DNA from 3 places in the Mesorhizobium sp. WSM4989 genome. Region 3 is predicted to be linked to each of the others. Evidence: riboswitches for the same ligand, from Rfam matches in the RefSeq annotation. Region 3 holds a riboswitch; each other region holds the start of a gene.
What was found. A riboswitch is a leader RNA that binds a small molecule or an ion and turns the genes downstream of it on or off. The one in region 3 is predicted to bind cobalamin.
Positions count from the first base shown of each region.

Region 1: another riboswitch for cobalamin. It lies ahead of P9217_RS00475 (hypothetical protein); the one in region 3 lies ahead of P9217_RS18555 (DUF1636 family protein).
Region 2: another riboswitch for cobalamin. It lies ahead of bluB (5,6-dimethylbenzimidazole synthase); the one in region 3 lies ahead of P9217_RS18555 (DUF1636 family protein).

Region 1 is NZ_JARTVN010000001.1:97,141-102,206, reverse strand. It holds gene P9217_RS00485 (hypothetical protein) at 1-235, shown strand, start outside; gene P9217_RS00480 (DOPA 4,5-dioxygenase family protein) at 480-887, shown strand; cobalamin riboswitch at 968-1,159, shown strand; gene P9217_RS00475 (hypothetical protein) at 1,248-2,024, shown strand; gene P9217_RS00470 (hypothetical protein) at 1,927-2,316, shown strand; gene P9217_RS00465 (HWE histidine kinase domain-containing protein) at 2,851-4,320, opposite strand; gene P9217_RS00460 (group 1 truncated hemoglobin) at 4,637-5,066, shown strand, end outside.
Region 2 is NZ_JARTVN010000001.1:1,024,631-1,029,696, forward strand. It holds gene P9217_RS05120 (pirin family protein) at 1-552, opposite strand, end outside; gene P9217_RS05125 (DUF2277 domain-containing protein) at 561-827, opposite strand; gene P9217_RS05130 (exodeoxyribonuclease VII small subunit) at 1,019-1,270, opposite strand; gene P9217_RS05135 (histone deacetylase family protein) at 1,274-2,200, opposite strand; cobalamin riboswitch at 2,315-2,493, shown strand; gene bluB (5,6-dimethylbenzimidazole synthase) at 2,536-3,267, shown strand; gene P9217_RS05145 (aminotransferase class V-fold PLP-dependent enzyme) at 3,616-4,749, shown strand; gene P9217_RS05150 (D-amino-acid transaminase) at 4,989-5,066, shown strand, end outside.
Region 3 is NZ_JARTVN010000002.1:1,216,210-1,221,275, reverse strand. It holds gene P9217_RS18570 (NADH-quinone oxidoreductase subunit B) at 1-461, opposite strand, end outside; gene P9217_RS18565 (NADH-quinone oxidoreductase subunit A) at 452-817, opposite strand; gene P9217_RS18560 (winged helix-turn-helix domain-containing protein) at 1,152-2,351, shown strand; cobalamin riboswitch at 2,381-2,581, shown strand; gene P9217_RS18555 (DUF1636 family protein) at 2,620-3,048, shown strand; gene cobW (cobalamin biosynthesis protein CobW) at 3,050-4,087, shown strand; gene cobN (cobaltochelatase subunit CobN) at 4,105-5,066, shown strand, end outside.

The sequences.
Region 1 (5,066 bases), on a different contig from region 3:
CACGCCGGCCGCCGTAGTGCGCGCCTGTCGCGCCGCGATCGCGGCGGCCGCCAAGCCCCTCGGCGCCGTGCGTGTTTACACGGTCAGCGCCGGCCCCTTGCGTCAACGCCGAAGCGGGCTCAACGCGCCGATCGAGGTGCGCATAGACTATGACGGGCGAGGCGGCATCGAAGTGAGGCAGGCGAAAGTCGGCTGTCGCCTAAATGCGAAGGGCGCGGTCACCGCGGTGATTTAGGGCAAAGGCAGAACGGCCGTTGCCATCCTTCCTGCCGGTTGCAACCTCGGCGGTTTGGCAATTCCTCGCCCCCACAAGGTGGACGGGAGAGGTGGCTCGGCGCAGCCGAGACGGAGCGGGGGAGCGCCATATCCGATAACCCTGCCGACCGCAGGCGCGGACCTCGGCCGGCTGCAGACAAGGCGCCCGCGCTTCGGCTAGAGTTCCGCCGGGCGCAAAAAAATCATCGAAGGGGAGCATCGCGATGAACGAAGTCAGGCCGATCGCCGAGATCGCCAGCTATCACGCCCATATCTACTACGGCGGGGAAGCCGAGCGGCAGCATGCCGAATGGCTGCGCCAGCGCATCGCAGAGCGTTTCCGCGTGCGCCTGGGCAATTGGCGCGACGAGCCGGTCGGCCCGCACCAGCAAGCCATGTACCAGGTCTCCTTCGCCACCGAGATCTTTGCCACGCTGGTTCCCTGGCTGATGCTGAACCATGGCGGCCTGAGCATCCTCATCCATCCCAACACCACCAACCCCAAGCGCGACCACCTTATCGACCCGATTTGGATCGGCCAGGCGCTGCCGGTGAAGGGCGACGTGCTTGGCGAAGAGGACGAGGCGGAAGAGGCGCTGGAGGTGAATACCGAGCCGACGCTGGGGGTGTGAGGGGGGCGCGGCGATCTCGTCACGATGGCGTGAGAGGCGGCTGGCCGGCGGAGTTGTCGATTGACTGACCAATCGCGGTGTGGCGAATTCGCGCCGATGGTTCCCTTCGGGGATCAAAAGGGAACGCGGTGCGGAGAAATCCAAAGCCGTGGCTGCCCCCGCAACTGTAAGCGGCATGCCGGTTTCACGATGCCACTGGCTGCATGGGCCGGGAAGGCGAAAGCGGCGGGAATCCGCGAGCCAGGAGACCTGCCATCATGGACGTCAAAGCAGAACATCGGACGGGTGATCCGGTGTGCGCGCCTGGCCGGAGGGCGGGGCGAGTTCCCTGCGATGACAGGCAACGTCAAAGGCAGAATCATGCTGACCCAACTATCGAAAATGCTGAACAAAACCGCGCCGGACCTGAAGGCCAGGCTGATTACAATCTACGGGGCGCTCGCCATTCTCAACGTCGGGGCGTGGCTGTGGGCTTTCGTCGCCTTCCACGACAAGCCGACATTGCTTGGCGTCGCTCTCGTCATTTATGGCCTCGGCTTGCGCCATGCCGTCGATGCCGACCACATAGCGGCCATCGACAATGTCACGCGCAAGCTGATGCAGAACGGCAAACGGCCGGTCTCCGTCGGCTTCTTTTTCGCACTCGGCCATTCGACGATCGTCGTCATCGTCGCTGCGGCTATCGCGGCGGCAACGTCCCTGCTCGGCCGCTTCCAGAGCTTTCAGGAGATTGGCGGCACGATCAGTACCGGCGTTTCCGCACTCTTCCTGCTCGCCATCGCGGCGATGAACATCGTCATCTTGTTCTCGATCTACAGAAGCTATCGGCGGGTGCGGGCCGGTGAGGCGTTTGTCGAGGAGGACCTGGACCTGCTGCTCAACAATCGCGGCTTCCTGGCCCGCGTCTTCCGCCCGATGTTCCGGCTGGTGTCGCAGAGCTGGCACATGTTCCCACTTGGTTTCCTCTTCGGCCTTGGCTTCGACACCGCGACCGAAGTCGCCATGTTCGGCGTGTCCGCGGGCACAAGCGGCCAAGGGCGTGCCGTTCGAAGCCATTCTGGTCTTCCCGGTGCTTTTCGCGGCCGGTATGTCACTGGTCGACACGACCGATGGAGTGATGATGCTCGGCGCCTATGAGTGGGCCTTCGTCAAGCCGATCCGCAAACTGTACTACAACATCACGATCACCCTGGTGTCGGTCCTTGTCGCAGTACTGATCGGCGGCATCGAGGCGCTCGGCCTGATCGGTGACAAGCTCGGTCTGTCGGGTGGCTTCTGGAACGGCGTCGGCAGGCTCAACGACAATTTCAACAATCTGGGCTTCGCCATTATCGGCATCTTCATCGCCGCCTGGGCGATCTCCTACCTCGTCTACAAGGCCAAGGGGCTGGACGATGTGGAGATCGGATCCGCAGCAAAGAATTCATAAGCCGCCGGCGGCGGCTGGCTGCAGCAGGCCAGCCGCATCTCTCTGCCATCAGACGCCGGCGGGCTGCCAGCCTGCCGCCTTGAATGCCTCGGCATCGGGAAGCCGATGACGGCAAAGGTCGATCGCCGCCCCGTCAGCGGTGCTCGGCTTGACATTCTTGTTCCCATTTTGTTCACTGTTGGCAGACAGCGACAGGAGATCGCCGGCCCGTGCGCACGCGCTTCAAAGGCATGCTGAGGAGCCGTAGCCCAAGCCTTTGGAAGTGTGACGGAATTCTGCGCTTGGATAAGCCAGGGGTTAAGGCCTGGGATAAGCCCCATAATCCATAAGCCAGAATCCAGAGTCCAAATATCCAGAGTCCAGAACAGAAAAGCTGGCGCTTTTCTGTTCTAAAAAAGCGGGGAAGGGGAAAGCAAAAATGGGAGCAGCGCAAGCCATTCGGCGTACGGCGCTACGGCGAGGGCTCGGCGGCGCCAGCGAGCTTCCGACGTGGCGGCGAGCCGCCCTGTTCGGTCTCCCAGGATGCAACCGGCCTCACGTCAGCCCGGCGATCTGCTCATCGCCGTCCAGCTCCGCCCCGCCGGCGACGACCACGTTGGCGAGCGGCGCCGAGAGCGTCCAGCGAACGAGGCCGGGCAGCCGTTCCATGGAGGCGCTGCCGGAGAGGCTGGTGGGGACGACGCGCTGGAGAACGACGCTGCCGAAGCCTTTGTGCGGCTTGGCATCGGCGGCCGCGGGAGGTTCGGAAAAATGTTCCTCCCAGACCAGCTCGAAATCGCTGCCTTCGGGGGCCGGGGCTACCCGCCAGTCCATCCGCACGGTTCCGGCGTCGCCGGCCAGGGCGCCGTATTTCGTCGCGTTGGTGCCCAGCTCATGCAGCGCCATGCCGATGTTCTGCACCGCGTTCAGCCGCAACGTCACGTCCGGCCCGCAAGGCGAGATCCGCTCTTCGTGTCCGAACGGCCGCAGATGTTCGCGCACAAGGTCGGCCATGCCCGCGCCGCGCCAGTCGTTGAGCACCAAGAGGTCGTGCGAGCGCGACAGCGCCATGATGCGTTCGCGGATCTGGTGTTCGAACGCGCGCGGGTCGGTCGCGCGCTTGCTCGTCTCGCGGATCATGGAAAGGATCACGGCGTATTGGTTTTTGACGCGGTGGTTCACCTCGCGCATCAAGAGTTGGATCTGCTGTTCGCTCGCCCGTTTTTCGGTGATGTCGGCCGCCATGCCGAACCATTCCAGGATGCTGCCGGTGTCATCGACGATCGGGATTGCCCGTGAGGTGGTCCAGCCGGCGGACCCGTCGGCGCGCCGCACCCTGTGCTCGAGCTCGAACACGCCGCGCTCCATGATGGCGCGCTCGATCGCCGCCTGGATGCTCGCCTGGTCTTCCGGGAACAGGTATTCGTCGCGCCAGCGGATCGCCGGCCCTTGGGCGCTCGACAGGAAGCCGCGGCCGTCCAGCTCATGCATTTCCTGCCAGTCCGGGCTCATCCGGTAAACCACGTCGGAGCTGGCATTGACCAGCGCGCGAAACCGCTGCTCGCTTTCGCGCACCTTTGCTGCCGCCAGCACCCGGGCCGTGGTCTCCGAAACGATGCAGAGCACGGCTTCGACCGTGCCGTCCTGCGCCCGCACTGCGGAATAGGAGATGTCGAAATAGACCGTCTCGCCGACCAGGCCGGATCGTTCGATGTAGAAAGGCCGGTCCCTGGCCGAGAAGGTTTCGCCGGTTTCGAGAACTCCGCGCAGCAGCGGCTCGAGGTCGGTCCAGAGCTCGGACCAGTTTTCCTCGGCGGGACGGCCGAGCGCGCGCGGATGCTTGTCGCCAATGGTCGGCGCGTAGGCGTCATTGTAGAGCGCGACAAACTCCGGCCCGCAGAAAAGCACGATCTGGGCTTCGGCGGCGAGCATCAGGTCGACCGTCGTCCTCAGGCTGAGCGTCCATGTCTCGATCGGCCCGAGCGGGCTTTCCGACCAGGGAAATTCGCGAATGAATCGCGCCATCTCGCCGTTTCCGCGAGGCCACGATTCACGGAAGAGCCCGTCAGCCATAGGCGCATTAACGCGCGACGCCGTTTATGTATCCGTCTCCGTCACGCAAAATTTTAGCCATCGTGAATAGACCCCAGGCTGCCGGTCCGCCGGAGGAATATTTCGGGCGCAGTTTCGTTAGTTCCTCATACGATGCCGTTTGAGGCAAAGTGCATATGTCCCGCAATCACGCATTGAAGCCGCCAGAGCGGCCGGCTCTGGCCCAACGGAGGTACCGGAGATGAAAACGGCTGTTTCGACCTCTCTTTCGAGACGAAGCGTCGTCGCCGTGCTGGCGGCGGCGGCCGCGTCGACCGCCATATTGCCCGCCGGCGATGCGCTGGCGCAGACCAAGCAGACCGCGCCGGACAAGAGTCTGTACGATCGGCTGGGAGGCGTGTTCGCCATCGCAGCCGTGGTCGATCACTTCAGCGACGCCGTCGTGAAAAACCCCATCGTCGGCAAGAAGTCCAAGAACCCGCAACTGCGCAAATGGCACACCAAGAACCTCGAACGGCTGCCGGGCCTCAAGTTCATGCGCACGCTGTGGGTGTGCGATGTTTCCGGCGGCCCCTTCAAGTTCGTGGCCACCGAGCCGGGCGCGACGCCGCTCGGCCTCGAGGAGGCCCACAAGGACCTGAAGATTTCTCCCGCCGAGTTCGACGAGGTCGCAGCGGAACTCGGGCGGACGCTCGACCGCTTCAAGGTTCCGAAAGCCG
Region 2 (5,066 bases), on a different contig from region 3:
GACGGGCGAGCGCAGCCCGGAAAATTCGCCGATGACGACGCGGCCGCTAACGCCCTCGGCATCGATTTCGGGCAGTTGGACGACCGACGTGTTCGCGAACACCGGGGCGATTTCTTCCTTGCTGTCCGGCAGCGCCAGCCAGGTTTGCAGGCCGGAAATCGACATCGGCGCGCGGCGCAATTCCTCGGGCGTGCGCTCGGAATGAACGATGCCGCGGCCGGCGGTCATCAAATTCACGTCGCCCGGCGCGATCACCATTTCGGTGCCGAGCGAGTCGCGATGCCTGATCTTGCCGTCGAACAGATAAGTGACGGTGGAAAGCCCGATATGCGGATGCGGGCGCACGTCGATCGCATGGCCGGCGCGCAGGATGGCCGGACCCATGCGGTCGAAGAAGATGAACGGACCGACCAGCCTGCGCTTCGCCGTCGGCAAGGCGCGGCGAACCTCGAAGCCGCCAATGTCCTTGGCGTTCGGAATGACCATCAACTCGATCTGGTCGCAGGCGAAGTCGTCGCCGGCCTCAGGATCGTTGCCCGGAAAGAAGCTCATGACCGGCGTCAGGCGAAGCGGAGCGCGGATCGGGCCTTCGCCTTGGCGGCCTCTTCCTCGCGGTTGCGCGGATGCTGGGTGGTTTCGAGGCTGTCAAGCAGCTCGCGCGCGGCGGCGGCGATCGCCTCGACGGCGTGGTTGAAGGCATGCTCGTTGCGCTTGGACGGCTTGGTCGCGCCGCTCAGCTTGCGAACGAACTGCAGCGCCGCGTCATGGACCTCGTCGTCGGTCGCCGGCGGATCGAAGTTGAACAGGGTCTTGATGTTTCGGCACATGCTTTAACTCCTTACCTGCTTTCTGCCCGAACCGGTCTGACATTGTGCACCGAGGTGTGTTGAGATTCAGGTCAGACCGAGCCGAAAATGGCGGGTTCCGAGAACCGGACCGGAGCGTACTTGAAGGACGTGAGCACCGGAACCGCAGAAAGCCGCGTTTGCAGGCGGCCTCACCTGAATATCAATACACCTCACTCGGCGTCGAGCGGCTCCGTTCCAACCGGCTTGCCGTCGCGCGAGAGCCTGATCTTCTCGACCTTGTCCTCGGCGGCCTTGAGCAAGCGGTCGCAATGAGCCTTCAGCGCCTCGCCGCGCTCGTAGATCTTGATCGACTGGTCGAGCGGAACGTCGCCGCGCTCCAGATCATCGACGATCTTCTCCAGCGCGTCGAGCGCCTGTTCGAAGCTCATCGCCTTGACGTCTTGGTTAGCTTCATCAGCCATCATTCATCCCTTCATCAGCCGCCCGACATGGGCGGCGACCGAAAATGCCAATCCTTGCAGATCGTAACCGCCCTCCAGCAGGCTGACGAGCCGGTTGCCGCTGTGGCGCCCGGCGCGCTCCATCAGCTGGCCGGTCGCCCAGTCGAAATCATCCTCGGTCAGGTTGATCGCGGCCAGCGGATCGCGATGGTGCGCATCGAAACCGGCGGAAATGATGATCAGATCCGGCTGGAAGGCGTCGATCGACGGCAGCACGCGCGACAGGAAGGCGTCGCGGAACGTGTCGCTGCCGGTGCTCGGCGCAAGCGGCGCGTTGACGATGTTGCCGGCGCCGGTCTCGCTCTTGGCACCGGTGCCCGGATAGAGCGGCATCTGGTGGGTCGAGCAATAGAGCACCGACGGATCGTCCCAGAAAATGTCCTGCGTGCCGTTGCCGTGATGCACATCCCAATCGACGATGGCGACGCGCTCGGCCTGGTGCTTCTCCTGCGCATAACGGGCGGCGATCGCCGCGGTGTTGAACAGGCAAAAGCCCATCGCGGTCGCTTTTTCGGCGTGATGGCCGGGCGGACGCGCGGCAACGAAGACATTGGCGGCGCGGCCCTCGAACACATCGTCGACTGCGGCGTTGGCCGCGCCGATCGCCGTCACCGCCGCCTGCCAGCTTTTCGGGCTGGCGCTGGTGTCGGCATCGATCGAGACGATTCCCGACTCGGGAATCGCAGCGCGGACACGGCCGACGAAATCCTCCGGATGCGCGTAAAGGATCGTCGCCTGGTCGCCTTCCGGCGCCTCGACGCGGTCGAGGGCCGAAAAAGCCTCATCGTCGAGCACGCGCTCGATGGCGCGCAAACGGTCGGGCCGCTCGGGGTGGCCGGGCGGCGTGAGGTGTTCCAGGAATACCGGATGAGTGTAGAGACGAGTGGTCATGGCGCCTAATCTAGGCACCTGTCGCACGGATAGCCATGTTTCAGCGCCGAATGATTGGGGAAATCGCGCCCAATCGTGTCGCTGGCGGCATTGGCCCGGCTTCGGCTTCGCGATAAGGTCGCGTCGCTGCCTGGTGCCCGCAACGCGGGAGAATCGGGAACACGGTTGAAATCCGTGGCGTGCCCAACGCTGTGAGGGGGACCGCGCCGGCAAACGCCACTGTCCCAGACGGGAAGGCGCCGGATGCGGGTCGATCCCGAGCCAGAAGACCGGCCCGGCAGACATGGTCATCCGCATGGTCAGGCGGAGGACTGCTTATCGCAAGGGGACAAGCGATGCAGGCACGAACAGCCGCCGCCGGCGGCGATGACTTTGACCAATTGGCGCGCGACGCTGTCTACCGGGCCATGTTCACCCGGCGCGACGTGCGCAGCCATTTCCTTGCCGACGATCTCGACGACAGCGTTTTGGCGCGGCTGCTCACCGCGGCACACCACGCGCCGTCGGTCGGCTACATGCAGCCCTGGAACTTCATCATCATCCGGGACGCCACAAGGCGGCGGCAGGTGCGCGACCTTTTCCTCGCCGCGCGCGAACAGGAACTGCCGGCGATCGAGGTGGAGCGGCGGGCGCTCTACCGCAAGCTGAAGCTCGAGGGCATCTGCGAAAGCGCGCTCAACCTGTGCATCACCTGCGACCGCCAGCGCTCGAATAACTCGCCGCTCGGGCGCTGGCACAATCCGGAGATGGACCTCTACAGCACCGTCTGCGCGGTGCAGAATTTCTGGCTCGCGGCGCGGGCGGAAGGCGTCGGGGTCGGCTGGGTGAGCATCATCGAGCCCGAAGCGCTGAAGCGACTGCTGTCGATCCCCGAGCACGTCACGCCGATCGCCTATCTCTGCGTCGGCCGTGTCTCGGAATTCGCGCCAAGGCCCGACCTCGAAGCGCATGGCTGGGGCAAGCGCCTGCCGCTGCCCGAGCTGGTGATGAGCGAGACCTTTTGCGGCGCCGGCGAGGCGCCGCTCAAATCGGCGATCGCTCGTCTCGGAGAACGATTGAAGCCTTAGAACCGCTCGGCGTTCCATAGACCCGCACCAACCGCAACGCGCCATCGCGCTTCGCGTTTGCGCAATGGCGCATTGGCAGGCCTGACCGTCGTTGCCCGCTCTCAGAAAACCGGGGATTGTTCGCGCATCGCTTGACAACGTGACGGTTCTTCTTGGCGTGGTTGGGCCGGATCTCCGCACTCGCTTCCTCACTGCTAACCCTGTGCCAAGCGATGTCGTTCTCGGGCTTCAACGTCTGGTGAATTCACCGGCGTTCGGAATTAAATTCTGTCTTCTCATGTGAATAGGCAGATTGAGCTGGGCTTCGGCGCTTATTGTCGGGCGATAGATGAGACCCGGCGCGTTCCCATGAACTTTTTTGCAATAGATCGGTCCGCCGAACATGAGGGCGAAGCGGAATGGGAGCGCATCCGCGCAAAATACCCGCCGCAAGAACCATTCCTCAACTTGAACAACGCCGCGGTCAGTCCCCCACCGACTGTTGTCGAGGAAGCGACGGTTGACGCCTACCGCTTCATCAGTCGCAATCCCGACTACAATATGTGGAGCAAGCTCGACACAGCACTTCCTCATATCAAACGCGAGCTGGCGGAACTGATCGATTGCAGCCCCGGAGAGATCGCGCTGAACCGGAATTCGTCGGAGGGTCTTTCGACAGCGATCTTCGGAATACCGCTAACTAAGGGCGATCAAGTGCTGATCTCGCCTTGGGACTACCCCAGCGTTCGTGCGGGCTGGCTGCAGCGGCAACAGCGCGAGGGCATCGAGGTTGTAAACTGCACCTTCGACCTCATGGACAGCGACGACGACATCATCGAATCCTATGTTCAGGCGATGACCCCGCGTACCCGCGTCCTGCAGCTGACTCACATGTACCACTGGAACGGGCGTGTCCTGCCGGTGAACCGGCTCTGCGAGATCGCGCGGGAGCGCGACATCATGACTGTCGTCGACGGTGCCCAGACTTTTGCTCAGATGCCGGTCAGCTTCCGCGAACTCGATTGCGATTTTTTTGTCACCAGCCTGCACAAGTGGCTCGGTGCTCCTATCGGCAACGGGATGCTGGTCGTCAGCGAACGCCGGATCGATACCACCTGGCCATTGCTTGCACCTTTCGACCAGCCCGCGGTGCACATAGACAGATTCGACCATTGGAATCTCGGCACCTACAATTCCGCTGTCCAGGCAGGAATCGCGCCCGCAATTCAATTCCACAAGGCGATCGGCGCGGAACGGATGCATGCGCGACTGCGCGAACTCACCCGATATTGGGTAGGTCTCGTCCAGGACATTCCCGGTTTCAGGCTCCATACGCCGACCGACACGGGACAGCCTCGCTGCGATAAGTCTGTTTTCGATCGACAGCATCGACATGCAGCAACTCGAGCGCGACCTTCGCGAGAAACACCAGGTCCACGTGAAATACCGCAAGGTCGAGCACGTCGAGGGTTTGCGGGTTTCGCCACACATTTACATGCTTAAGCGCGATCTTGATGCCTTTGTCGCCGCGCTGCGAAGCGCTGTGGAGTGAACCGACGAATTTCTCGGGGCTGTGCCTGACCTTAGCCGCCTGCTGTCTGGCGAATAGCGTTTTCGCAGTCGAGGGGTGCAGGATGGCAGCGCCGCTATTGCGCTTGAAGCTGCCTAGGCCTGCACCCTGACAAGAGTTCAATAGTTTCGCTCAAGGCCGTGAGCGTGGTCTGCATTTTTGAGGTCTATCAATGCGCCAAGTCTATGTGAGTGGATCCTATCTACCGGAAAGCGAGGCCCGTATCTCGGTCTTCGATCGGGGCTTCCTG
Region 3 (5,066 bases):
CAGCCGCGCACCACCGAATAGGAATAGTGATAATAGCCGCCGCCATTGGCGCACGAACCCATCGAGATGACGTAGCGCGGCTCCGGCATCTGGTCGTAGACCTTGCGCAGCGCCGGCGCCATCTTGTTGGTCAGTGTGCCCGCGACGATCATGATATCGGACTGGCGCGGAGACGCGCGCGGCGCGACGCCGAACCTCTCCGAGTCATAGCGCGGCATCGAGGTGTGGATCATCTCGACCGCGCAGCAGGCGAGACCGAAGGTCATGAACATCAGCGAGCCGCTGCGCGCCCAAGTGATCAGCGCCTCGGTCGAGGTGACAAGGAAGCCCTTGTCGGCCAGCTCATTATTGATCTCGAGGAAGAAGGGATCGTCCTCCCCCACCGGCCTGCCGGTGTTGGGATCGATGATGCCCTTGGGCTTCGGCGCGACGAGGGTGCCTGAACTGTCGTTCAATCCCATTCTAGCGCTCCTTTTTTCCATTCATAGGCAAAGCCGATGGTCAGCACCGCCAGGAACACCATCATCGACCAGAAGCCGAGCATGCCGAGCTTGGCGAAGGACACCGCCCACGGGAACAGGAAGGCGACCTCGAGATCGAAGATGATGAACAGGATCGACACCAGGTAGAAGCGGATGTCGAACTTCATGCGGGCGTCGTCGAATGAGTTGAACCCGCATTCATAGGCGGAAAGCTTTTCCGGATCGGGATTGCGGTAGGCAACCAGGAACGGCGCAACGATCAGCGCCAGGCCGACGACCATCGCCACTGCGATGAAGAGCACGATGGGCAGATACGAACTTAGGAGTGCGCTCATGCGGCGACTTTCCTTCGGCGGCCAGTTCACTTTGATTACAGCAACGGACTCTAAGGCGGAAGCGTGACAGTTTAACCCGCTGAACCGTTTTAGGTGGCCTATGCTGCGACGCGGCGAGGGTTAGCGCAGCGGTTTCGGCGACGCAAGTCAAACCTTGTTCAAAATCCGGCCCTGGACGCCATATCGGAACAAACTGGTCCGATCCGCTCCTGTTTGATTTCCTTCATCTTTTACTCCACTTTTCTATCCTGACATATCTCCCGCCATTTGCCTGCTAGCATGGCCGGAATCACCGACTGGAAACCCCGGCAAAGGATCAGGGCAAGGTAGCTGGATGAAAGAAAAGATCTCGCTCGCCGCAGCAAGGCGCATTGCGCTCGGCGCGCAGGGTTTTACCGATGCGCGGCCGGCCGGCACGCCCGATCGTCGCCATCTCGCCCGTGTGCTTTCCCGAACTGGCCTGCTGCAGATCGATTCCGTCAGCGCCGTGGTGCGCGCCCACTATATGCCGCTCTATTCGCGCCTCGGCCCCTACCCCCTTGCGCTGCTCGACAACGCGGCCGTCACGCGCAAGCGAACCGTCTTCGAATACTGGGCCCATGAGGCTTCCTTCCTGCCCGTCGAGACCTATCCGTTGATGCGCTGGCGCATGCAGCGGGCCGAGAAAGGCGAGGAAATGTATCTCGGCCTCGCCAAATGGGGCCGCGAGCGCAAGGCGATGATCGAGGAGATCTACGGGCAAGTCGCGGAACGCGGGCCGATCGCCGCCTCCGACATCGAAGGCCACAAGGGCAATGGCGGATGGTGGGGCTGGAGCGAGGCCAAGCACGCTTTCGAATGGCTGTTCTGGGCCGGGCGCATCACCACCGCCTACCGGCGAGGATTCGAGCGCTATTACGACCTGCCCGAGCGGGTTCTGCCGCAGGCCATCCTCGACCTGCCGGTGCCCTCGGTCGAGGACGCGCATCGCCAATTGCTGCGCATTTCCGCCCGCGCCCATGGCATCGCAACCTATGGCGATCTGCGTGACTATTTCCGCCTGGCGCCTGGCGATACGAGAGCCAGAATCGAGGAACTGGTCGAGATGGGCGAACTGCTGCCGGTGAAGGTCGAAGGCTGGGACAAGCCCGCCTATCTCCACAAGGACGCCCGCTTTCCGCGCCGGATCGAGGCCCGCGCCCTGCTCGCGCCCTTCGATCCGGTGGTATTCGAACGCACCCGGACGGAAAAACTCTTCGGCTTCCGCTACCGCATCGAGATCTACACGCCGGCCGAGAAGCGCCAGTACGGCTACTACGTGCTGCCTTTCCTGCTCGGCGACCGGATCGTTGCCCGGGTCGATTTGAGAGCTGACCGGCCGGCCGGCGTGCTGCGCGTCCATGCGGCTTTTGCCGAAGCCGGCGCTCCCGCCGAAACGGCCGCACAGCTCTTCGATGAGTTGAAACAGATGCAGGCATGGCTCGGCTTGGAAACCATCGAGGTGACGCCGGCCGGCGACCTTGGGCCGGCGTTGGCCGACATTTCGGTGTCGTAGCCGCGCGTTGACATGCCAGCACCTCTAAGCCTAAATCCGCCGCAGACGGTCTCCTCCCGGCAAGGGGAGGAGCCAAGAGGGAATGCGGTGCGGGAAAACCCAAATCCGCGGCTGTCCCCGCAACTGTGAGCGACGAGCCTCAGCCGAAAACCACTGGGATGTTTCCCGGGAAGGCGGCGTAAGGCGACGACCCGCGAGCCAGGAGACCTGCCGTCTGAGACATGAGAATCCGATCGCTCGGCGGGTTTTCCGGGCAAGGAGCCTGGTTTTGGATCGCAACGTCAGTTTTCCGGCTAATACCGCGGACACTTCGTCCGAACCCCGCGACGCGCTATCGGAAGTGACCGTCATCGTCTGCTCCTCCTGCCGCGATGAGACCGGTTCGGACGCGCATCCGCGCGCCGGCGCCCTCCTTGCCGAAGACGCGCGCCGCGCCGCGCCGGACGAGAAAATCCGCATCCGCATCGTCGAGTGTCTCGGCAATTGCAAACGCCGCCTGAGCGCGGCGCTGCTGCGCGACGGCTGCTGGAGCTATGTCTTCGGTGATCTGGAAACGACCAGCGGCGCCGACCTCGTCACCGGCGCAAAGCTCTTTGCCACCTCGACCGACGGCCTCATCCCCTGGCGAGGCCGGCCCGATTCCCTCAAGCGCGGCCTGGTTGCCCGCCTCCCTCCCCTCGACCTGCTGAAGGACTGACATGACCGCATCCCTCTCCCGTGTTCCCTGCACTGTCGTCACCGGCTTTCTCGGCGCCGGCAAGACCACGCTGATCCGCAACCTGCTCGAAAACGCCAAGGGCAAGCGGCTGGCGATCATCGTCAACGAATTCGGCGATGTCGGCATCGACGGCGAGATCCTGAAAGGCTGCGGCATCGACACCTGCCCAGAGGAAAATATCGTCGAGCTCGCCAATGGCTGCATCTGCTGCACCGTCGCCGACGATTTCGTGCCGGCGCTCGACCAGATCCTGTCGCGCACGCCGAAGGTCGACCACATCCTGATCGAAACCTCCGGCCTCGCTTTGCCGAAGCCGCTCGTCCAGGCCTTCCACTGGCCGACGGTGAAGAGCCGCGTCACCGTCGATGGCGTCATCGCCGTGGTGGACGGTCCGGCGCTGGCCGACGGCCGCGTCGCCTCCGACATGGACGCCCTGCAGGCGCAGCGCGCCGCCGACGATTCCCTCGACCACGACGATCCGGTCGAAGAGGTGTTCGAGGACCAGATCGCCTGCGCCGACCTCATCATCCTGTCGAAGAGCGATCTGATGGACGCGGCGGGCTCAGTCCGCGCCAATGCCGTCATCGGCGAGCATGTGGCGCGCGCCGTCAAGGTCGTGCCGACCGCGCAGGGCAAGGTCGATCCCTCCGTGCTGCTCGGTCTTGGTCTCGCGGTCGAGGACGACATCGAGAACCGCAAGACCCATCACGACGACGAGCTCGACCATGAGCATGACGATTTCGACTCCTTCGTCATCGATATCCCGTCCATCGCCAGTCCGGACGAGCTGGCCAAGCGCGTCGCCCTCGCCGCCGAGCAGGAAAACGTTCTGCGCGTCAAAGGCTTTGTCGAGGTGGGCGGCAAGCCGATGCGGCTGCTGCTCCAGGCCGTCGGCCCGCGCGTCAACCATTATTACGACCGCGCCTGGACGCCGGACGACGACCGCCGATCGCGGCTCGTCGTCATCGGCCTCAAGGGGCTGAACCGCCCGGCGATCGAGCGTATCCTCGCCGGCTGAGGCAAGACCGAACCGCGATGCACATCCTCACCACGACATCCGCCTCGCTCGACGATCTCGCCGAGCCGATCGACCTCAGGCAGACGCCCGCGGATGTCGTGGCCCTGTCCTTCACCGACAGCGATCTCGCCGGCCTCGCCGCTGCGTGGAAGGCCGACGCCGCGCGGCTGCCGTCGATGCGGCTGGCAGCACTTCGCGATCTCCGCCATCCGATGTCGGTGGACCTCTGGATCGACAGCGTTGCCCGTCACGCCAAGGTGGTCCTCGTCCGCATCCTGGGCGGCTACGACTGGTGGCGCTATGGCTCCGAGCAGCTCGCCGCGGTCGCACGCGAGCGCGGCATCAAGCTGGCGCTGCTGCCGGGCGGAAGCCATGACGAGGACCAGCGGCTGATCGAAGCCTCGACCCTGCCGCGCGCCGAACTCGACGCCCTGCTCGGCTATTTCCGCGAAGGCGGCCCGGCGAACATGAGCGCGCTGGTGCAAAGACTGGCAAGGCTCGCCGGGTCGGATACGGCCGTGGCCGAGCCGGTGAGCGTGCCGAAGGCAGGGTACTATCAACCAGGAATCGGAGCTGTCGCGAAATCAGTCTTCTTGAACGTCGGCGATCCGTCACACCTCCCTCTGTCCGGCAGGAGAGAGGGGGGTGTGGCGGAGCTCAACATCGACAGCGTCGGTGCCCCCGTCATCCCCATCCTCTTCTACCGCTCGATGCTGCTTGCCGCGGACGTCGCGCCAATCGATGCACTCGCAGATGCCCTTCGCTCGCAGGGCATGACGCCAATGCCGATCTTTGTTTCGAGCCTCAAGGACCCGGTATCGCTGGCTTTCGTCGAAACCGCCATCGCCTCGCTGAACCCGTCCGCGATCGTCACTGCAACCGCCTTCGCCTCCGGTGCCGAGCCGGGTGCCGAAACGCTCTTCGACCGTGCCGGCGTGCCCGTGTTCCAGGTCATCGTCGCCACGACGCGGCGCGAAGT